Linked DNA regions of Streptomyces hawaiiensis. The protein of the gene in region 2 interacts with the protein of the main gene of each other region in a pairwise test. Links are inferred from orthologs where the notes say so. Each region holds a gene or a part of one and is shown on either strand. Other genes may lie near its edges.

Region 1 (11,103 bases), 3.1 Mb from region 2 along the record:
CCACGGCGAGCATGAACCAGGCCTCGGCTCCGGCCCCCGCGAAGGCGAGCAGCGCCAGACCGACCAGCCCGAGAGTGCCGTCCCGCAGGCCCTTGATCGTCAGGTAGGCCCCGGCATCGCCGCCGGGGTCGGCCGGAACGCCGTAACCGGCGGCGGCGGCAGCCGGCTGGAACAGGAACCGGTAGCCGAGGAACAGGCAGAACAGGTTGAGCACGACGGCCAGGGTGTAGGCGGTGACGGTCATGGCTCTCTCCGATTTTTTGAGTTTCTAGCAGCGCTAGGGACAAGAGCGAAGCTAGCAGAGCATCGGCAGGAACGCTAGCAGTGCTAGAATTCGGCCCATGACGATCCAGACGCGCCGGGAGCGCGAACGAGCGGAACGCGAGCGGCTGATCGTGACGGCCGCACGGGAACTGGCGGAGGCGGAAGGCTGGGACGCGGTGACCACGCGCCGGCTCGCCGAGGAGATCGAGTACAGCCAGCCCGTCCTCTACAGCCACTTCAAGGGCAAGGGCGCCATCATGGCGGCGGTGGCGGTGCAGGGCTGCGCGGACCTGGCCGACGAGCTGCGGGCGGCGCGCACGGCGGCCGGGAGCGCCCGCGAGGCACTGGCGGCGGTGGGCGGCGCGTACACCGCCTTCGCCCGGCGGCGGCCCGCGCTCTACGACGTGATCTTCACGCTCGCCGTGGACCTGCCCTTCGCCACCCCCGAGGCGCCGGCCGCTCTCCAGGACGCCTTCGGTGAACTGCTGCAGGCCGTCCTGCCGATCGCGGCGGACGGCGAGGACACGGGTTTGCTGACGGAGACGTACTGGGCCGGGCTGCACGGGCTGGTGACCCTGATGCGCAGCGGTCGGCTACCCGAGGAGGCACACGAGCGACGACTGGCACTGCTGATCGGCCACTTCGTGCCGCCCGGCACGAGCTGAGCGCTCACCCGAGGGAAGTGCAGCAGCCTGCGAGCCGAACAAGCGGGGGGGCCGGCCTACTCGTCGGCCGTCGCCGCGGGCAACGCGGCACGCGGTCGCTGCCACCCCCGGGGCCCCCGCGCCCGCAGCCACGCCGTGGTCTCCTCCGGGGGCATCGCGGCGGCGACCAGCCAGCCCTGGACGGCGTCGCAGCCGAGGTCGCGCAGGCGTTCCCAGGTCTCGTCGTCCTCGACGCCCTCGGCGACGACGAGCAGGCCGAGGGAGTGGGCCAGGTCGACTGTGCAGCGCACGATCTCGGCGTCCTCGGTGTCCACCGCGAGCCGGGCCACGAACGAACGGTCGATCTTCAGCTCGCTGACCGGGAGCCGGCGCAGGTGCACGAGCGAGGAGTAGCCCGTGCCGAAGTCGTCCAGGGACATCTTCACGCCGTGCGCGGTCAGTTGGTTGAGGGTGTCGGCGGCGCGCTGCGGGTCCTCCAGGAGGACGTGCTCGGTGATCTCCAGTTGGAGCGCTCCCGCCGGGACGCCGTGCCGGGCCAGCCGGGCGGCGACGGAGCCGGCGAAGCCGGGGCTGTGCACGTCGCGCGGGGAGACGTTCACCGCGACCGGGACGAACAGGCCCTGGTCGCGCCAGTGCGCGACCTGGCCGAGCGCGGTCTCCAGCACGTACTCGGTGAGATGCGGCATCAGACCCGAGGACTCGGCGATCGCTATGAACTCGTCCGGCGGCACCTTGCCCCGCTCCGGGTGCACCCAGCGGACCAGGGCCTCCAGGCCCGCGACCTGCCCGTCGAAGCGGACCTTGGGCTGGTAGTGCAGATGCACCTCGTGTGCGTCGAGGGCGCGGCGCAGATCGCCCAGCAGGCCGAGACGGTCGGGGGTGTTGGAATCGCGCTTGGACTCGTAGACCTCGACACCGGTGCGGTCCCGCTTCGCCTGGTACATCGCCACATCCGCCCGCCGCAGCAGCCCTTCGGCGTCCAGGGCGTGGTCGGGGAAGACGGCGACTCCGGCACTGGCCTCCAGGACGAGGGTGAGACCGTCGAGGTCGAGGGGGGAGCTGAGGGCGGCGACGAGGTTGCGGGCGATCCGGGTCGCGGAGGTCGTGGAGTCGGCGACCGGCAGTAAGACGGCGAACTCGTCCCCGCCGAGCCGGGCGGCCTCCGCCCCGCGTGGCAGGGCCACCCGCAGCCGGTCGGCGATCTGCAGCAGCAGCCGGTCACCGGCGAGATGACCGAGCGTGTCGTTGACCGACCGGAACCGGTCGAGGTCGATCAGCATCAGCGCGGCGCGGGCGTCGATCCGCTCCGCGTCGTCCAGCGCGGTCCAGATGCGCTCCAGCAGCCACTGGCGGTTGGGCAGCCCGGTCAGCGGGTCGCGCAGCTGCTCCTCCGCCCGGGCCCTGGCTATCCACAGGGTGGAGTCCAGGGCGATCAGGGGGATGGAGAACAGCGGCAGCAGGATCGGCTTGGCCACGGCGACCACGCAGACCAGCGGCGCGATGCCCAGCAGCGCGACGGCGACCAGGCCCTGTCTGGCCAGGGCGGTGCGGGCGACGGTGGGCAGTCCGGGGCGCGGGGCGTGCAGATACCAGAGCAGGACGCGGGTGACCATCAGGTAGGCGACGGCGACCAGGACCACCTCGGGTGCCGTGGCGAGCGTCCAGGCGGCGGGATCCGCCGGGGACTCGACGGACGGCACGGTTCCGAAGACGCCCAGCACGAGTGCGCCGGCGCCGATGCCGAGGAGGTCGACCGCACCGTGCAGCACGCCCTGGCGCCAGCGGTTGCGGCGGGCTATGCCGACCAGCACGACGACCGTGAGGCTGACCATGCCGGCCGGAACCCAGCCGTAGAGCAGCAGCACGGCGAGGGTGAGGGCGGCGCCCGAGCCGGTGCCGCCCCACCAGCGGGAGCGGCCCAGCATGACGAGGTGGCCGACGATGATGCCGGTGAGCACGGCCAGCGCCCAGCCGGCCGTGCCCGCCGGGAAGAGCGCGTGGCCGCCGGTGAAGGCGCGGTAGAAGCCGGCGCCCAGGACGAATCCGGCCGCCGCGACGACGGCCGCGGGCAGCGCGGGCCAGGAGTGGTGCTGTTCGCCGTCCGCGTCGTCCGCGCCGGTCAGTCCGGGCGGATGTTCGGTGATCGGCTGTGCGCCGGGGCCGTCCGCGGCGCGCCCCCCGCCGCCACGCCCCTGCGGGGTGTACTGTCCGACGGCGCGCACCTCCGTAACCGGACGTCCCGCCGGCCGCCCGGCCCCACGGACTGCGCGCCATGCGACCGCCAAGCGGCGCAGGCGCAGCCGTGAGCCCCGCACGGCGCTCTCGGTCGGTTCCATTCCCGTCCCTCTCACAGCCGGCGGTGCCCACGCCCCGCGGCCCGGTGCCCGACAACCCTCAACGGCCCGCGCCCGAAAACCCTTCCCCGCGCTCTGTGCGAGCACGAAGATGCCCCGACCGCAGCTGGGCACGGCAGGCGCACATCTCAACAGTAGGCCGCAGAAGGCTTCCACGGGCAGCGGTCGCCGACGGTTGCCCGAATGCGCCTCAGCCACCCGTATGCATCTGGTATGCGCCGAACGGGTGGCCTTCAACCGCTACTCCTCGGCCGAAAGGGCGACTTCGGCCGCCGCGTCCGGTCCCTGCTCCAGCAGGACCCCGAAACCCTCCTCGTTCAGAACCGGAACCTTCAGCTGCATCGCCTTGTCGTACTTCGTCCCGGGGCTGTCCCCCACCACGACGAACGAGGTCTTCTTCGAAACCGAGCCGGTCACCTTCGCTCCGCGGCTCTGCAGCGCCTCCTTGGCACCGTCCCGCGTGAAGTGTTCGAGGGTGCCCGTGACGACGACGGTGAGGCCTTCGAGGGGGCGCGGCCCTTCGTCCTCGCCGGTGCTCTCCTCCTCCAGGCGGACGCCGGCGGCCTTCCACTTGCGGATGATCTCGCGGTGCCAGTCCTCGGCGAACCACTCCTTGACGGCGGTGGCCACGATCTGGCCGACGCCGTCGGTGTTCTTCAGTTCCTCCTCCGTGGCCTGGTCGATCCGCTCGATCGAGCGGAACTCGCGGGCCAGCGCCTCGGCGGCGACGGGGCCGACGTGACGGATCGACAGGCTGGTGAGGAGGCGGGCGAGGGGGCGCTCCTTGGCCGCGGCGATGTTCTCCAGCATGGCGACCGCGTTCTTGCGGGGCTCGCCCTGCTGGTTGGCGAAGATCGTGGCGACCTTCTCCTCGCCGGTCTTCGGGTCGCGCTTGGGCAGCCCGCTGTCCGGGTCGAGGACGTACGCCTTGATGGGCAGCAGCTGCTCGATGGTGAGGTCGAACAGGTCGCCCTCGTCGGCCAGCGGCGGGGTCTTCGGCTCCAGCGGGGCGGTGAGGGCGGCGGCGGCGACGTAGCCGAAGTGCTCGATGTCCAGGGCCTTGCGGCCCGCGAGGTAGAACAGGCGCTCGCGCAACTGGGCCGGGCAAGTACGGGCGTTGGGGCAGCGCAGGTCGACGTCGCCCTCCTTCATCGGCCGCAGCGCCGTACCGCACTCGGGGCACTCGCCCGGCATGACGAACTCGCGCTCGGTGCCGTCGCGCAGGTCGGCGACGGGGCCGAGGATCTCCGGGATGACGTCACCGGCCTTGCGCAGCACGACCGTGTCCCCGATGAGGACGCCCTTGGCCTTGACCACGTCCTGGTTGTGCAGCGTGGCGAACTCGACCTCGGAGCCCGCGACCGTGACCGGCTCGACCTGGGCGTAGGGAGTGACGCGACCCGTGCGGCCCACGCCCACGCGGATGTTGACGAGCTTGGTGTTGACCTCCTCCGGCGCGTACTTGTACGCGATCGCCCAGCGCGGGGCGCGCGAGGTGGAGCCGAGGCGGCCCTGGAGGGGGATCTGGTCGAGCTTGACGACCACGCCGTCGATCTCGTGCTCCACGGAGTGGCGGTTCTCGCCGAAGTAGGCGATGAACTCCCGTACGCCTTCCAGGCCGTCGACCACCTTGTTGTGCCGGGAGGTGGGCAGGCCCCAGGTCTTGAGGAGGTCGTAGGCCTGGGAGAGCCGGGTCAGGCCGGTGAAGCCCTCCAGGGCGCCGATGCCGTGGACCACCATGTGCAGGGGGCGGGTGGCCGTGACGCGCGGGTCCTTCTGGCGCAGTGAACCGGCCGCCGCGTTGCGCGGGTTGGCGAAGGGCTTGTCACCGGCCTCGACGAGGCGGGCGTTGAGCTCCTGGAACTTCTCCATCGGGAAGTAGACCTCGCCGCGGATCTCCACGAGGTCGGGGACGTCGTCGCCCTTGAGGCGGTCGGGGATCTCCGCGATCGTCCGCACGTTCGGTGTGATGTCCTCGCCGGTGCGGCCGTCGCCGCGGGTGGCCGCGCGGGTGAGGCGGCCGTGCTCGTAGGTGAGGTTCACGGCGAGGCCGTCGACCTTCAGCTCGCACAGGAAGTGGTACTTCTGCTCGCCCAGTTCCCTGGCGATGCGCTCCGTCCAGGCGGCCATCTCCTCGTCGTTGAACGTGTTGTCGAGGGAGAGCATGCGCTGGCGGTGCTCGACCGCCGTGAACTCCGTCTCGTAGGACCCGGAGACCTTCTGGGTCGGTGAGTCCGGGGTGCGCAGCTCCGGGTGCTCCTCCTCCAGCGCCTCCAGGGAACGCAGCAGCTGGTCGAACTCCGCGTCGCTGACGACGGGAGCGTCCTTCACGTAGTAGCGGAAGCGGTGCTCCTCGATCTGCTCCGCGAGGCGCGCGTGCTTCTCCCGTGCCTCGGCGGGCACCGTCGTCGTCTCCGCTTGCTTGTCGCCGGCCACCGTGTCGTCCTCCCGTTACTCTGGGTTGTCCGCGAGGGATCTCGCCGCCCGGGCGCAGTGCGCGAGAGCCGTGCGCGCGTACCCCGGGGAGGCCCCCGCGAGTCCGCACACCGGGGTGACCGTGACCGCCTCCGCGAGAAGCCCCGGTGACAGCCCCAGCCTGCGCCACAGCGTCCTGACACCCATGACGCTACCGGCAGGGTCTGACAATGCGTCCCCCGTGGACGGGACGACACCGGCGAAGAGCCGGGTGCCGCCCTCCACGGCCTCCCCGATCACCTCGTCGTCACGCTCGGTGAGCAGGGAGAAGTCGAAGGAGACCGCGGCCGCGCCGGCCCGGCGGAGCAGGGCGAACGGGACGTCGGGGGCGCAGGAGTGCACGACGACGGGGCCGTCGGTGTGCACCCCGACGAGGTCGCGCAGCGTCTGCTCGACGAGCTGCCGGTCGACGGCCCGGTGGGTGCGGTAACCGCTGGCGCTCTTCACCTGGCCCCGCAGGACGGGGGTGAGGGACGGCTCGTCGAGCTGGAGGACGAGCTGCGCGCCGGGGATCCGCCGCTGGACTTCGGCGAGATGCACACGCAGTCCCTCGGCGAGGGAGGCCGCGAGGTCACGGCTGGCCCCGGCATCGGAGACGGCGGCCTCGCCGTTCCTCATCTCCAGGTTGGCGGCGAGGGTCCAGGGGCCGACGGCCTGGACCTTCAGCGGCCCCTCGTACTCCTGCGTGCACTCCTCCAGGGCGTCGAGGTCCTCGCCGAGCCAGGAGCGGGCCCGCTTGGTGTCGCGCCCCGGCCGGTCCCCCAGCCGCCATCCGCTGGGCTCCACGCGCGCGTACAGCTCGACGAGGAGGCCGGCCGTCCGTCCGATCATGTCGGCGCCCGGCCCCCGGGCGGGCAGTTCGGGCAGGAAGGGGAAGTCCTCGAAGGTGCCGGTGACGGTTTTGGCGGCCTCACGGGCGTCGCCGCCCGGCATGGACCCCACGCCGGTGGCGGCGCCGAACCTGAACTGGCTGTTTTCGCTCACCGGAGCAGCCTACGCAGCGCCCTGGCCGGGTCAGCCTCCCGGGCGCACCGTCAGGTCGTTGACCTCCGCGTCCCTCGGCAGGTCCAGGGCCATGAGGATCGTCGTGGCGACCGACTCCGGGTCGATCCACTTCGAGGCGTCGTACTCCTTGCCCTCCTGCTGGTGGACCTTGGCCTGCATGGGGCTGGCCGTGCGGCCGGGGTAGACCGAGGTGACGCGGACTCCGCCCGCGTGCTCCTCGTGGCGCAGGGAGTCGGCGAGGGCCTTCAGGCCGTGCTTGGAGGCGGCGTACGCGGACCAGTCGGCGTGGGCGTTGAGGCCGGCGCCGGAGTTGACGAAGAGCACGTGGCCGCGGGCGGCGCGCAGTTGGGGCAGGAAGTGACGGGTCAGCTCGGCGGGAGCGATCAGGTTGACGTTGAGCTGATGGCGCCAGGTCTTCGGGGTGAGTTCGCCGACCGGCCCGAGGTCGACGACGCCGGCGATGTGCAGCAGCGAGTCCACGCGGTCCGGCAGCGACTGGTGGGAGAAGGCCCAGGAGAGCTTGTCGGGGTCGGCGAGGTCGCCGACCAGGGTCCGCGCCCCGGGGAACTCGGCCGCCAGCTCCTTGGCACGGCCCGCGTCGCGCGCGTGCAGCACGAGGTCGTCCCCGCGCGCGTGCAGGCGGCGGGCCACGGCCGCGCCGATGCCGGAGCCGGCTCCGGTGATCACATGAGTAGCCATGCCCGCCATGCTCGCATCAGCCCCGGATCACTCGATGCCCCGGCTCTCCTCCAGGTACGCCAGGGCCCCCACCGGCTCCTCGGCGAAGAACACCAGGTCGGTGAGCGGCCGGGGCAGGAAGCCCTCGGCGTCCATGCGGCGGAACTGCTCCTTCAGGCCGTCGTAGAAGCCCGCGGTGTTGAGCAGGACCACCGGCTTGTCGGTGTGCCCGTGCTTCTTCAGCTCCAGGATCTCGGTCGCCTCGTCGAGCGTGCCCGTGCCGCCCACCATGATCACCACGGCGTCGGCCCTCTCCAGGAGCAGCTTCTTGCGCTCGGCGAGGTCCTTCGCGATGACCATCTCGTCGACGCCCGGGCGGGCCTTGGCCGCGAGGAACTGCACGGAGACGCCGGCCAGCCGGCCGCCCGCCTCCTGCACCCCGTCGGCGACCACCTTCATCAGGCCGACGTCGGAGCCGCCCCACACGAGCGTGTGACCGCCCTTGCCCAGCAGCTTGGCGAACTCCCGCGCGGGACGGGTGTAGCGCTCGTCGAGGTCGGCGGCGGACAGGAAGACACAGATGTTCATGAACCCACCGTACGGGCCCGGTCCGCCGCCGCGGTGACCCGCATTTTGGACTGCCGGTGCGGGAGGCGTTCCCAGTCGTCCATGAACCGGGCGTCCAGGCCGTGCCGCGCGGCGAGGCCGGTGAGGGTCCGCGTCCGGTAGTAGAAGTCCTCGTGCAGAACCTGGTGCTCCTCGCCCTCGGTGCGGTCGAAGGTGAAGTCGAAGAACCCGCCGGGCGCGAGGATCCGGCCGACGTGGGCGAAGCACTCCTCGATGACGTGCAGCGGCGAGTGCGAGAAGACGCTGTGCGCGTGCACGACGTCGAAGTGCGCGTCCGGCAGGAAGGCGAAGGTGAGGTCGTCGGCGAGGGCCAGGTAGGGCAGTTTGGGCTGGAGCTTCTCGGCCACGAGGGTGTCCTGGGCGGCGAGCAGGATGTGCGGCGAGATGTCGATGCCGTAGTAGTGCCCGGTGTCGAGGTGGCCGATGAACAGCCGCCCGGCACGCAGGTTGCCGCAGCCGATCTCCAGCATCCGGTGGTGCGGCTGGAGGCCGTGGCCCACCAGGTAGTCGAACTGCATGCGGCCGATCCGCGCCCACTGCTCGCGCGAGGGGTTGTGCCCCACCGCCGCCTCGGTGCTGCGGGCCGCGTCCGAGGCCATCACGGCCCGGTAGTACGCGATGTGGTCGGGGTGGCGCAGCCGCAGCCAGGCGTCCCGCACCACGCGCCGGGCGTGCGCGGGTACCCGCTCCGGGTGGCGCAGGGCGTACCGGAGCTGGTGCAGCGGACTGGAGCGGTTTCCGGCCGTTTCCGTGGCGCGCATGGGGACCTCCTGCCGCAAGGGAAGAACTCCGCTTCAGCCTGCGCTGTACCCAAGGAGTCGGCTACCCGAGGAGGGGCGATCGTGACCACAGGGCATCGCATCACCATCGAGCCGAGCGGCGGGCACGTGCGCGTGGTGCACGGCGGGCAGGTGCTGGCGGAGAGCGACCGGTCGCTGGTCCTGCGCGAGACGGGCTGTCCCGAGCGGTACTACATCCCGCCCGAGGACGTCCGCCTGGACCTGCTGACGCCGTCCGGCTCCCAGACGTACTGCCCGTTCAAGGGCACCGCCTCCTACTGGTCCCTGCCGGACGCGACGGACCTCGTCTGGGCGTATCCGGACCCCAAGCCGGACGTCGCCGAGATCAAGGACCACCTGTGCTTCTACGAGGTGGAAGTGTTCTGATCGGCTGACGCGCCGCCCGCCTCATCGATGAACACCGCGCCGTGCGGCAGTCTGCATGAGCATGGACAAGAAGATCCTTTCGCGCGACGGCACCCGCATCGCCTACGAGAGCACCGGCCGCGGCCCCGCGGTCGTCCTGGTGAGCGGCGCGATGTCGACGGGCGGCACTCTGGCGCCGCTGGCCGTGTCGCTCTCGGAGCGTTTCCAGGCCGTGGTGTACGACCGCCGTGGCCGCGGCGCCAGCGCGGACACGGCGCCGTACGCCGTGGAGCGTGAGGTCGAGGACCTGGCCGCGGTGATCGAGGCGGTGGGCGGCGAGGCACTCCTGTACGGCATCTCCTCGGGCGGTGCACTGGCGCTGGAGGCGGCGGCCAGCGGCCTGCCGGTGCGGCGTGTGGCCGTCTACGAGACGCCGTTCGCGATGTCCGAGGAGGGCGTCAAGGAGCGCGCCGAGTACACCGAGCGGCTGACGGAGGCGCTCGGCGAGGGGCGGCGCGGGGACGCGGTCGAACTGTTCCTGCGGCTGACCGGCCTGGCCGAGGGGGTGATCCAGGGCGCCCGCCAGTCCCCCATGTGGGCCGGCATGGAGGCGATGGCCTCCAGCCTCGCCTACGACGACGCCGTCATGCGGGACGGCCGCGTCCCCCGCTCCCGGCTGGGCTCGGTCGGTGTGCCCGTCCTGGCGGTCGCGGGCGACGCGAGCCCGGGGTGGCTGCGCGAGTCGGCCCGGGCGATCGCGGACTCCGTCCCCGAGGGCACGTACCGCACGCTCCAGGGGCAGACGCACATGGTCGAGCCGAACGTGCTGGCGCCGGTGCTGACCGAGTTCTTCAGCCGGGACTGAGTCGGGCGGCACGGGGGCACGCGCGCGTGGAGCCCGCCGCCGGGTCCGGCGGCGGGATCAGGCCACGCCCGCCGTCGCCCGCACCGTCGAGGCGATCGTCGCCGAGCCCACCACGCGCGTGCCGTCGTACAGCACGATCGCCTGGCCGGGGGCGACGCCGCGGACGGGCTCGGTGAAGACGACCTCCAGGGAACCGTCGACGACTTCGGCGGTGACCTCGGTCTCGCCGCCGTGGGCGCGCAGCTGGGCGGTGTAGCTGCCGGGGCCCGTGGGGGCGGCGCCGCACCAGCGGGGCTTGATGGCCGTGAGGGCGCTGACGTCCAGGGCGGACGCCGGGCCGACGGTCACCGTGTTGTCCACCGGAGAGATGTCCAGGACGTAGCGCGGCTTGCCGTCGGGGGCCGGGGTGCCGATGCGCAGGCCCTTGCGCTGGCCGATGGTGAAGCCGTACGCGCCTTCGTGGGTGCCGAGCCGGTTGCCGGACTCGTCGACGATGTCGCCCTCGGAGCGGCCGAGCCGGTTCGCGAGGAAGCCCTGGGTGTCGCCGTCGGCGATGAAACAGATGTCGTGCGAGTCGGGCTTCTTGGCCACGGCCAGGCCCCTGCGCTCGGCCTCCGCGCGGATCTCGTCCTTGGTGGTGACGGTGTCGCCGAGCGGGAACAGCGCGTGGGCGAGCTGCCGGTCGTCCAGCACGCCGAGGACGTAACTCTGGTCCTTGGCCATGTCGGAGGCGCGGTGCAGTTCGCGGGTGCCGTCCTCGCGGACGATCACCTGGGCGTAGTGGCCCGTGCAGACCGCGTCGAAGCCGAGCGCGAGCGCCTTGTCGAGGAGGGCGGCGAACTTGATCTTCTCGTTGCAGCGCAGGCAGGGGTTGGGGGTGCGGCCGGCCTCGTACTCGGCGACGAAGTCCTCGACGACGTCCTCGCGGAAGCGGTCGGCGAGGTCCCACACGTAGAACGGGATGCCGATGACGTCCGCGGCGCGGCGGGCGTCGCGTGAGTCCTCGATGGTGCAGCAGCCCCGCG
Region 2 (11,657 bases):
TGCCGCCCGCCTCCTGGACGCGCCGCACCTCGGCGTCGACCAGCACGGCCGTGGGAGCGATGTGATCGCCCCGGACCTGCGGCCGGGTGAGCCGCGGGTCGGACGTGAGCTCGACCTCGGCGGTCACCGTCGCGTACTCCCGCGCCAGGCCGGGCACCGGCCCCCGGCGCAGATCCGCCCCGTGCAGCCCGGCCGAGGCGGCTGCCGCGGCGACGCACAGCAGCAGGGCGGCGGCCGAGGCTCGCGGCCATGACGCCACCCGGTGCCGCCGGGCCAGCGGCAGCAGTCCGACGGCTGCCAGACAGCCGATCACGATGCCGAGCACCCACTCCGGCGCCGCGTCCAGCACCAGCGCCGCCGTGCCCCAGGCCGCGAGGGCGGGTGGTACGAGCCGCAGGTCCGTCGGGCCCTCCTGGCGTGGACGGGCCGTGCCGAGACGGGTGCCGGAGGAAGCGTGCACGGACGACCGGGCGGGGCGGAGCCCGGACGCGGCCTCGTCCTGCCGCCCCGACGGGTCGGGGAGGCTCCTCATGGCCGTACGAGATCGCGCAGGTCGGCGAAGCGGCGGTCGCCGATGCCGTTCACCTCGCGCAGCTCGTCCACGGATCGGAAGCCGCCGTGCCGCGTGCGGTGGTCGATGATGTGCTGCGCCAGCACCGGGCCGACACCCGGCAGGGTGTCGAGCTGGTCCGCGGTGGCCGTGCTGAGGGAGACCGGAGCCGCCGGTGCGGCCGCCCCACCCGCCGCAGCACCGGCCGGGCCACCTGGAGCCGTACCGCCCGCAGCGGGGGCCGGTCCCCCGACGATCACCTGCTCGCCGTCCACGAGGAACCGGGCACGGTTGAGGCCGTCGGTGTCGGTGCCCGGCTTCACCCCGCCCGCCGCCTGCAGCGCGTCCGCCACCCGCGAGCCGGCGGGCAGCCGGTGGATCCCCGGTTCACGGACCTTTCCGCTGACGTCCACGACGATCGCGGCCGCCCCCGCCTTCGCGGACCCGGCAGAAGCACCGGAGGAAGCGCCGGCAGGCACCCCGGCAGCGCCCGGGCCGCGCTCCTCCCCGGCCTGCCCGCTCTCCTGCCGCTCCCCGTAGGGCACCGCCGCCCGCACCACCTCCGGCGGCCGCACGGGCTGCGTGCGGCCTGCCCAGAAGTGCTGCACGGCGAACCCCGCCGCGACGACGAGCACGACCGTCAGAGCCAGCACACTGCGCCGCTCCAGACCACACCTGGCCTGCACCCACAGCGGCATGCGCTCCCGCAGCGCGAGCCCGGCCCGCTCCCGCCAGACTCCCTCCGCCGCGCGACCGTCCCCGCCCTCCACCTCGGCGCAAGCGCCCTCGGCGGCCGGACCTCGCCGGGCCTCTTCGGCATCGACGGAACCCGGCGGTCCCTGCCCCGACTCCCGCCGCTCCCCGGCCCGTTCGACCGGCTCGGCCCGCCCCGGTGACCCGGCGGACCCGGTGTGCTCGCCGAACAACACCTCCGCGCGTCGCCGAAGTTCCTCCGCCGAGGCATGACGCTGCCCGGCCCGTCCGCGCGCGACAGGCGGGCGCCGGCGATGACGGACGCGCCCGTCGGACGCCGGTCCACGGCCCGGCCCACTGGTCGCGGTCGCTGTGCGTGAACGTGATCGAAGTGCCATGCGACGAGGATCGGCCACCTCGCCCCACTCGCGATGATCTTGGTCGATTCCCGGGGACGATCCCCCGGTTGTGGATAACTCCGCCCCTCACACGGGCGACCGGAGACCAACAGCAACGTTCACCGGGGCGAAACCACAACTCCCAGCAGCCCGGGCCCCGTATGCGCCCCGATCACCGCCCCGACCTCGCTGACATGCAGATCGGCCAGCCCGGACACCCGTGTCCGCAACCGGTCGGCGAGGGCCGACGCCCGGTCCGGGGCGGCGAGATGGTGAACGGCGACATCCACCTGGGCACTGCCCGCACGGTCGGCCGCGATCTCCTCGAGGCGGGCGATCGCCTTGGACGCGGTCCGCACCTTCTCCAGCGGTTCGATACGGCCGTCGGTCAGTTGCAGCAGCGGCTTCACCGCGAGCGCCGAGCCCAGCAAGGCCTGCGCGGCACCGATACGGCCGCCGCGCCGCAGGTAGTCGAGGGTGTCGACGTAGAAGTAGGCGGAGGTGCCCGCGGCCCTCTTCTCCGCGGCTGCGACGGCCTCGTCCACCGTCCCGCCCGACTCCGCGGCCTGCGCCGCGGCGAGCGCGCAGAACCCGAGCGCCATCGCGATCATGCCGGTGTCCACCACCCGCACCGGCACCGGCGCCTGCCGCGCGGCCACGACGGCCGCGTCGTACGTGCCGGAGAGTTCGGCGGAGAGGTGGAGGGAGACGATGCCGGTGGCACCGGACTCGGCGACCTTGCGGTACGTCTCCTCGAAGACCGCTGGACCGGGCCGCGAGGTCGTCACGGGGCGCCGCTTCTGCAAAGCCTGGGCGAGGGCGCGGGTCGAGATCTCGGTGCCCTCCTCCAGCGCCCGGTCGCCCAGGACCACGGTCAGGGGTACCGCTGTGATGCCGTGGCGCTCCATCGTCCGGGTCGGCAGGTAGGCCGTTGAATCGGTGACGATCGCGACATGGCGGGACATGAGCTGGAGGTTACCTGCCGTAGCGCCCATACGGCAGCCCGGCCCCCGCGCCCTGCGGCACCAGTGCCCGGATCAAGTGGTGCTCTCGGGACGGGGCTTCTTCTGCCAGGGGTAGGTCTGCCGCGGTCCCGGCGGCGTGATGGCGGGCCGTGCCGGCTCCTGCGCGGAGCCCGATCGCGCGGTGTCCGACCAGGTCTGCCCGGCCGTGGCGGCGTCGGCGGCGGGCGCCTCGGGCCATGGCGGCGCCGCGGGCTGCGGCGGTGAGCCCGGCTGCCGGGGGGACGCTGTCTGCTGTGAGGACCCGGACTGCTGCGAGGACGCGGACTGCGGCTCCGGAGCCGTCCAGTGCCGCAGCGCCCCGGACTCCAGGTCGATCTGGGCGCTGAGCGAGTCGAGGTCGTCGTCCGCGAAGCGGTGGGCCCGGTCCCGGGCCGCCCAGCGCAGCGAGTCCGCCGAATGCGTGATGCGTTCGGTGCGCTCGCGCAGGGCGGGCAGCCGCTCGGTGAGCGCGGCGCGGTCCGGCTCGGACTCCAGGCGCTTGAGCTCGTCGTCCAGCTCGTGGCCGTGCGCACTGAGTCGTTCGAAGAGGCCGAGGGACTCCTTCAGGGGCTCGTCCTCGGCGACGGCCGCGTTCAGCGCGTCCTGCGTGGCGCGCATCGAGGTGCGCAGCTTCAGCCGGAGCTGGGCGAGTTCACCCGCGGCGCCGGGCTGGGCGAAGGACTTGGCGCGCAGTGTGTGGTCCTCGACCGTGCGGCGGGCCTGGGTGATGCCGCGGTCCACGCCGCGCTTGGCGGCGCCGACCACCTTCACCGTGGCGTACACCCCGAGCCCGAGAAAGAGCACGAAGAGCAGGGCGAAGACTGCGATCACTGCTTCCACAAGGGCTCCTCCTCAGGACGTCACGGCGCCTCGCGTCGCTCTTCAACGGTAAACGCAACGGGCAGGTCCGGAGTTCCAGAAAGACCCCGAACCTGCCCGTAGGGGACCACCCCGAGAGCGATCCGTACGCCCTGGCGGCTACGCCGGAACGATGTTCACCAGCTTCGGCGCCCGCACGATCACCTTCCGGATGCCGGCCCCGCCCAGCGCGGCGACGACCTTCTCGTCCGCCAGCGCCACCTTCTCCAGCTCGTCCTCGGAGATCGACGGCGCGACCTCCAGCCGCGCCTTGACCTTGCCCTTGATCTGCACGACGCAGGTCACGGTCTCGTCGACCACGTACGCCGGGTCGGCCACCGGGAAGTCCTGGTGCACCACCGAGTCGGTGTGCCCCAGCCTGCGCCACAGCTCCTCGGCGACGTGCGGGGCCAGCGGCGCGACCATCAGCACCAGGGCCTCTGCGACCGGGCGGGACACGGCCCCGCCCACCTTGGTCAGGTGGTTGTTCAGCTCGGTGACCTTGGCGATGGCGGTGTTGAACCGCATGCCCTCCAGGTCACCGCGGACCCCGTCGATCGCCTTGTGCAGGGCGCGCAGCGTCTCCTCGCCGGGCTCGGCGTCGACGACGGTCACCTCGCCGGTCGCCTCGTCGACGATGTTGCGCCACAGCCGCTGCAGCAGCCGGAACTGGCCGACCACCGCGCGCGTGTCCCACGGCCGGGAGACGTCCAGCGGACCCATGGCCATCTCGTACAGGCGCAGCGTGTCGGCTCCGTACTCGGCGCAGATCTCGTCCGGAGTGACCGCGTTCTTCAGGGACTTGCCCATCTTGCCCAGCAGCCGGGAGACCTTCTCGCCCTGGTGGTAGTACGCGCCGTCGCGCTCCTCCACCTCGGCGGCCGGCACCGCGATGCCGCGGCTGTCGCGGTAGACGTAGGCCTGGATCATGCCCTGGTTGAACAGCCTGTGGAACGGCTCGGCGGACGAGACGTGCCCCAGGTCGTACAGGACCTTGGACCAGAAGCGGGCGTACAGCAGGTGCAGCACGGCGTGCTCGGCGCCGCCGACGTACAGGTCGACACCGCCGTGCGGCTGACCCTCGCGCGGGCCCATCCAGTACTGCTCGATCTCGGGGTCGACCAGCTTCTCGGAATTGTGCGGGTCCAGGTAGCGCAGCTCGTACCAGCAGGAACCGGCCCAGTTGGGCATGGTGTTGGTCTCGCGCCGGTACGGGCGCGGGCCGCGTCCGTCGCCCAGGTCCAGCGTGACGTTGACCCAGTCCTCGTTGCGCGACAGCGGGGTCTCGGGCTGGGTGTCGGCGTCGTCCGCGTCGAAGGTGCGCGGCGAGTAGTCCTCGACCTCGGGCAGCTCCAGGGGCAGCATCGACTCGGGCAGCGCGTGGGCGATGCCGTCCTCGTCGTAGACGATCGGGAAGGGCTCGCCCCAGTAGCGCTGGCGGCTGAACAGCCAGTCGCGCAGCCGGAAGTTGACGGTGCCCTCGCCGACGCCGGACCGCTCCAGCCACTCGGTGATGCGCGCCTTGGCCTCGGCGACGTCCAGGCCGTCCAGGCTGACCTCGTCGTTCGAGGAGTTGATGATCTTCGCGTCGTACGACGAGAAGGCGTTCTCCCAGGTCGAGGTGTCCGTGCCGCGGCCGTCGGTCGGTTCGACGATGCAGTGGATCGGCAGCTCGAAGGCGCGGGCGAACTCGAAGTCGCGCTGGTCGCCGGCCGGGACGGCCATGATCGCGCCGGTGCCGTAGCCCATCAGCACGTAGTCGGCGATGAAGACCGGGACCTGCTCGCCGTTGACCGGGTTGGTGGCAAAGGCGCCGATGAAGACGCCGGTCTTGTCCTTGGCCTCGGCCTGCCGCTCCACGTCGGACTTGGAGGCGGCCTGGGCGCGGTAGGCGGCGACGGCGTCACCGGGGGTGGCGTGGCCGCCGGTCCACAGCTCGTGGGTGCCCTCCGGCCAGGCGGCCGGGGTGAACTTCTCGACCAGCGGGTGCTCGGGCGCCAGCACCATGTAGGTGGCGCCGAACAGGGTGTCGGGGCGGGTGGTGAAGACGGTGATGCGCTCGCCGTCGATGGGGAAGTCGACGCGGGCGCCCTCGGAGCGGCCGATCCAGTTGCGCTGCTGCAGCTTGATGGCCTCGGGCCAGTCCAGCGCGTCCAGGTCGTCCAGCAGCCGGTCGGCGTAGGCCGTGATGCGCATGTTCCACTGGCGCAGCTTGGCCTTGAAGACCGGGAAGTTGCCGCGCTCGGAGCGGCCCTCGGCGGTGACCTCCTCGTTGGCCAGCACGGTGCCCAGCCCGGGGCACCAGTTGACCGGCGCGTCGGAGGCGTAGGCCAGCCGGAACTCGCCCAGGACGTCGGCCTTCTCGGCGGCGCTCAGCTCGCCCCACGCGCGCGTGTGCCCCGGTACGGGCCGCTCACCGGACTCGAACGCGGCGACCAGCTCGGCGATCGGGCGAGCCCGCCGGGCGTCGTGGTCGTACCAGGAGTTGAAGATCTGCAGGAAGATCCACTGGGTCCACTTGTAGTAGTCCGGGTCGATCGTGGCGAACGAGCGGCGCTTGTCGTGGCCCAGACCCAGCCGGCGCAGCTGGGACTTCATGTTCTCCATGTTGGCCTCGGTGGACACGCGCGGGTGCGTGCCGGTCTGCACCGCGTACTGCTCGGCGGGCAGGCCGAAGGCGTCGAAGCCCAGGGTGTGCAGGACGTTGTGGCCGGTCATCCGCTGGAAGCGGGCGAACACGTCCGTGGCGATGTAGCCCAGGGGGTGCCCGACGTGCAGGCCCGCGCCCGAGGGGTAGGGGAACATGTCCATGATGAACTTCTTGGGCCGGGCGATGGTCTCCCGGTCTCCCGCCAGGTCACCCGTCGGGTTGGGCGCGGCGTAGGTGCCGTCGGCGTCCCAGAAGTCCTGCCAGCGTGCCTCGATCTCGGCGGCCATGGCGGCCGTGTAGCGGTGCGGCGCCGCCACCTCGGAGGCGGCGGCGGGGTTCGTCTCGCTCATGATCTCAAAGCTCCATCGATCGTCTCTGCCTGCGGCTGTCGGGTTCGAGAAACGAAAAATCCCCTCGCACAGGAGGGGACGCCGCGCTGATTCCGGCCACTCGACTCACCCGGCGGCCGGGACTGATCAGCGCGGCCCGCTAAGCAGAAGGCGTACGGCACGCATGGCGTTAGGGTACCGCAGGCCCTCAACGCGTCGCGACGCGCTTCCGGGGCCCGTCTCGGTGCCCGAAAAGCTGAACCAAGGTCAACGGTTACTTCGCGTAACAGCTACTAAGGGACATCACAACAGCCACATTGTCCTTTGATAACAGCGCAATAACTCAAACCTCGTACCCATCGGTATGGCTCCGCTTAGAGTTCGGCAGCGGGACCGCTGCTTTCCCGAACCGCTCGGAGTTGCCCCCATGAACCCTCATCGCAGTAACACCCCACTACACCCGGTCACCGGGATGTGGGGAGGCCGGCCGTGACGAACTACGACTCCACGGTGGACGACACGTTCGCCGAGTTCCTCGACTTCGGTGCGGGCGTGCTGTCTCTCGTGTTCCTCACCTGCTCGGTGATCTGGGGCCTGGTCGCCCAGGACCGGATCCTCCTGGACGCCCGCAGGCGCATCCTGGCGCAGGCCGTGCACCGGAGCACGGCCGTCGCCTCGATCGTCTTCCTGCTGGTGCACATCGGGGTCAAACTGGCGCTCGCCCACACCACGTGGGTCGCGGTGTTCATCCCCTTCGGGCTCCTCCTCACCGGCGGCAACGACGAGATCATGGGCCGGTCGTTCCTCGTCGGACTCGGCACGCTGGCCAGCATGCTCATGATCTTCGTGGGCATCACCGGCGCGCTGCGCAACCGCTTCGCGTCCCCCGCACCCGTCGCCGCCCGCTGGCGAGCCATGCACATGCTGGCCTACCCGGCCTGGTGCGCCGCCCTCGTGCACGGCCTCTACGCGGGTCGCACGGCCAAGCCGGTCTTCATCGTCCTGTACTGCCTGTCCCTGGCCGGAGTGGCCGGCGCCCTCGCCCTGCGCGCGGCTCCGCGCCAGGTCAAGCGCATGGTCTCCGACAAGATCGCCTCACTGATCGGGCCGGGTGAGGGCCAGGGCCGCAGAGACCTTGAGGAGAGCCGGGCCCGGGCGGGCGGCGGCTACGGGCTGCCCGGCTTCGAAGGCCGGGAGGCGACAGCGCGCCCCTCGGCGTCCCCGTCGGGGCCGCTGTACGAGAGGGCGGAACGTCCCGCGGCCAAGGAGCCGGCGAACGGCTTCGCCGCCGCCTACCGGGCCGTCTCGGCCCCTCCCCAGGGCCAGCAGGCCTTCGCGCCGGGGCCGACCACCAGCATGCAGCTGCCGCTGGACATGCAGCCCACCGAGACCCTCCCGACCGTGGACGGCCCCTCCAGCACCTCGGGCAACTGGCCGATCCCGTCCCCGCCGCCGGTCGGCGAGGCCCCGCCGTCGGCCTACGACCCGCTCCAGGACACAGGCTTCAACATCCCGCCCTACGACCCCCTGCAAGACACCGGACAAAGCATCCCGGCCTATGGCAATCCAGGCGCCTCCGGCTACGGATCGAGTGACGTGTACGACACGGGTGAGACGAATGCCGCCTACGACACGTACTACCCGAACGACACGTACAACAGCGGTCCCGCCACTGATTCAACGCCCGGTGCGTCCTATGACTTCGACGCACCGGGATCGGGCGAACCTTGGAACACGCCTTCCGGAGGCTTTAAGTGAACGAGGCCCTGCCCGACGTACCCGAAGTCCGCGTAGTCGGCCTTCCTCAGCTCACGTCGGGCTTCGACCTTGTCGATCGACTCGATCTGCCCATGCACCTCAAGGTGCACGGGCCGCTCGAGCCGATGGGCGGCGAGCAGCTCGCACAACTCGCCGAACGCATCAACCTGAAGGGCCGCGGCGGCGCGGGCTTCCCCTTCCACAAGAAGCTGCGCTCGGTCGCCGAAGCGGCGATCAAGCGCGGCGTCCGGCCGGTCGTCGTCGTGAACGGCAGCGAGGACGAACCGGCCTGCCGCAAGGACACGGTGCTCATCAACCGTGCCCCGCATCTGATCCTGGACGGCGCGCTGCTGTGCGCCGAGGCCCTGGGTGCCCGCACGCTCGTGGTGGGGGTCACCCGTGAGTCCACTCAGCGCTCCATGGAGGCCGCGCTCGCCGAACGCGGCCTCAGCAACGGCCGCCGGTCGGCACTGCGCGCCCGTGTGCAGCGCAACCCGGTCCGCATGGTCACCGGCGCCGCCGCGTCGCTGGTCCGCTCGATCGACGGCGGCCCGGCCGTCCCGCCCGGCCGCAAGGTCAGTGCCTCGCAGAACGGCGTCGGCGGCGCGCCCACCCTGCTGTCCAACGCGGAGACCTTCGCCCAGCTGGCGATCGCCGCCCGCATCGGCCCCGAGCGCTACGGCAACACCGGTCTGTACGACGAGCCGGGCACCGTCATGCTCACGGTCTCCGGCGCGGTGGCCCGCCCCATGGTGATCGAGGTCCCCACGGGCGTGCCGCTGCGCTACGTCCTGCAGCTCGCCGGCGCGCCGCCGGTGCCGCAGGGCGTGCTCACCGGCGGCTACCACGGCAAGTGGATCGACGCGGCGACGGTGAACGAGGCGATCGTCTCCCGCAACTCCCTGGACGCGGTGGGCGGCGCGCTCGGTGCCGGCGCGATTCTGCCGATCACTCAGGACACCTGTCCCCTGGGCGAGTCGCTGCGGGTGGCCCAGTGGCTGGCCGAGGAGAGCGCCGGCCAGTGCGGCCCCTGCTACCTCGGCCTGCCGGCCGCCGCGCGCGGCCTGGAGGACATCCTCAACGGCGGCGGACCGGCCGCCCTGGAGGCGCTAAAGCAGGTCGCCAAGAACGTGAAGCGGCGCGGCGCGTGCTCGCACCCGGACGGCTCCGCGATGTTCCTGGAGTCGACCATCAAGGCGTTCACGGACGACCTGGCCGCCCACGTCCTCGGCAACGGCTGCGGACGGCCCGTGGAGGGCGTTCTGCCGCTCTTCGAGGGCGGCAGGGCCCCCACGGGCATCCCGGGCGGCGGCGAGTCCGAGGAGAACGGCCCCAGCCGTCAGAAGATCTACGTCGACTGGACCTTGTGCCGGGGCCACGGACTGTGCGCGGACATCCTCCCCGAGGTGTTCCAGCTGGGCGCCGACGGCTTCCCCACGGTGGCGCAGGCTCAGGTGCCGCGGTACGCCGAGGCCAAGGCTCTACGCGCGGTGCGCCGCTGCCCGGCGCTGGCGCTGCGCATCGAGGAGGCACGCGCGCAGGGCGCGCCGGCCCGCAACCTTCCGGTCCTCTCCCAGGGCCGCGGCCGCCGCGCTCTCGGCCGCTGAGCACACGCACGGCGGGCTCCCCGGTGGGAGCCCGCCGTGAGCACACAGGGCGACACACGGGCGACGTACACAAAGAAGGCGGGCCATCCGATTCGGATGGCCCGCCTTCTCATCTACTGTGGAGCTAAGGAGAATTGAACTCCTGACCTCCTGCATGCCATGCAGGCGCTCTACCAACTGAGCTATAGCCCCTTGCCGGTGCCCCTCCGGGTTTCCCCGGCGGCGAAGCCAACATTACTGGCCCACCGGGCCCAACACCAAATCGATTTCACCTCGTACGGAGATGCCCGCTATGCCGGATTTGCACCGACTCTGCGGGCTCAGGCCGTGACGAACGAATAGAACCGCTTGAGCGTGCAGTGCTCCTCCAGAAGCCGGCCGTAGATCGGCTCCCCCTCCAACTCGCGGTACGTCTCGATCGGGTCGCCTTTTATGATCAGCGCCCGCGCGCATTCCTCGCACCAGTACTGGTAGTCGGGATTGATCGGTTCCATGTCGCGGACGATCGGAGTCCCGCTGCCGCACCAGTCGCACTTCCGCCTGTGTGCACCCATCGATCAGCTCCAGCTGTGGCCGCAGGCCGTGCACACGTAGGAAATCCCGCCGTTGTCGCCGAGCATCTGGGCCACGTGCGCGGATCCACAGGAAGGGCAGCTGAGGCGGGTGGACATGTCCCGTGTGACCGCCGCTTCGAGGAGGTGGTCGACCTCCTCGAGGATGCTCGCAGGCATCGCTACTCCTCCCGTCGGGCCGCGCCCCCTTCCGGCCGTTTGATTCTGCCACGGCCGGACCAATACGGTCAGCGACGCCTCAGTACCAGTCCGGACACGGCACCCGGCGGGGCCGTAGAGGTATACGCCTCAGCGAGCCCGAGTGACTCAAACCGGAGCACGAAAAATCCCGCCCCCTGACCGGGAACGGGATCTTGACGTGGAGCTAAGGAGAATTGAACTCCTGACCTCCTGCATGCCATGCAGGCGCTCTACCAACTGAGCTATAGCCCCTCGCGTCCGTCCCCGCTGGCGGGGCGAACAAGAAGAACTTTAGCCTGCGACCTGCCGGAAAGTGAAATCCGGGGTCAGTCGTCGTCGCCGAGCACCGGTTCCGGCAGGGTGCCGGCGTTGTGCTCCAGCAGGCGCCAGCCGCGGGCGCCTTCGCCGAGCACGGACCAGCAGCAGTTGGAGAGTCCGCCGAGGCTCTCCCAGTGGTGGGGGTCGAGACCGAGGAGGCGGCCGATGGTGGTGCGGATCGTGCCGCCGTGGCTGACCACGACGAGCGTGCCGTCCTCGGGGAGCTTCTCGGCGTGCCGGAGCACCACGGGGGCGGCGCGGTCGGCGACCTCGGTCTCCAGTTCGCCGCCACCGCGGCGGACGGGCTCACCGCGCTTCCACGCGGTGTACTCCTCGCCGTACCGGGCGATGATCTCCTCGTGCGTGAGGCCCTGCCAGGCGCCCGCGTAGGTCTCGCGCAGCGCCTCGTCATAGGTGACGTCGAGGCCGGTGAGCGTGGCCAGCTCGGCGGCCGTGGCGGCGGCACGCCGCAGGTCGGAGGCGACCATCGCGTCCGGCTTCAGCGAGGCGAGCAGCCGGGCGGCGCGACGGGCCTGGGCCAGGCCCGTCTCGGTCAGCTCGACGTCCGTGCTGCCCTGGAAGCGGCGCTCCACGTTCCACGAGGTCTGGCCGTGCCGCCACAGGATGACGCGGCGGCCCCGGCCCTTCGTGGCGGACGCCTCACTGAAGGAGGTCACCGCCAGTCACCGTCCAGTTCCGCCGCCTCCTCGGCCGCGCGCAGCTTGGCGTGCTCCTCGGCC

The links.
Region 1: the proteins of leuS (region 2) and ligA interact in binary tests that used the Escherichia coli proteins (3 or more experiments, as listed by UniProt). The link is inferred for Streptomyces hawaiiensis from one-to-one orthologs.

Annotation. Positions count from the first base shown.
Region 1 is NZ_CP021978.1:6,093,611-6,104,713, reverse strand. The notes cover bases 3,122-6,042. They hold ligA (NAD-dependent DNA ligase LigA), read right to left. Parts: upstream 5,720-6,042; coding sequence 3,524-5,719; downstream 3,122-3,523. Other genes in these bases: CEB94_RS28320 (methionine synthase), read right to left, coding at 5,735-6,042; CEB94_RS28330 (putative bifunctional diguanylate cyclase/phosphodiesterase), read right to left, coding at 3,122-3,265. Outside these bases: CEB94_RS28340 (DUF4267 domain-containing protein), read right to left, coding at 1-244; CEB94_RS28335 (TetR/AcrR family transcriptional regulator), read left to right, coding at 342-929; more of CEB94_RS28330, read right to left, coding at 986-3,121; more of CEB94_RS28320, read right to left, coding at 6,043-6,742; CEB94_RS28315 (SDR family oxidoreductase), read right to left, coding at 6,773-7,471; CEB94_RS28310 (LOG family protein), read right to left, coding at 7,490-8,029; CEB94_RS28305 (class I SAM-dependent methyltransferase), read right to left, coding at 8,026-8,829; CEB94_RS28300 (DUF427 domain-containing protein), read left to right, coding at 8,911-9,234; CEB94_RS28295 (alpha/beta fold hydrolase), read left to right, coding at 9,296-10,078; tRNA 2-thiouridine(34) synthase MnmA, read right to left, coding at 10,136-11,103. UniProt on the Escherichia coli protein: DNA ligase that catalyzes the formation of phosphodiester linkages between 5'-phosphoryl and 3'-hydroxyl groups in double-stranded DNA using NAD as a coenzyme and as the energy source for the reaction.
Region 2 is NZ_CP021978.1:2,966,027-2,977,683, forward strand. What follows is about bases 3,424-6,898. They hold leuS (leucine--tRNA ligase), read right to left. Parts: upstream 6,504-6,898; coding sequence 3,624-6,503; downstream 3,424-3,623. Other genes in these bases: CEB94_RS13700 (hypothetical protein), read right to left, coding at 3,424-3,485. Also shown: CEB94_RS13685 (ComEC/Rec2 family competence protein), read right to left, coding at 1-532; CEB94_RS13690 (ComEA family DNA-binding protein), read right to left, coding at 529-1,641; CEB94_RS13695 (DegV family protein), read right to left, coding at 1,761-2,606; more of CEB94_RS13700, read right to left, coding at 2,679-3,423; CEB94_RS13710 (ferric reductase-like transmembrane domain-containing protein), read left to right, coding at 6,972-8,240; CEB94_RS13715 (NADH-quinone oxidoreductase subunit NuoF family protein), read left to right, coding at 8,237-9,847; CEB94_RS13725 (hypothetical protein), read right to left, coding at 10,168-10,401; CEB94_RS13730 (IS1 family transposase), read right to left, coding at 10,405-10,578; CEB94_RS13740 (histidine phosphatase family protein), read right to left, coding at 10,926-11,594; rsfS (ribosome silencing factor), read right to left, coding at 11,591-11,657.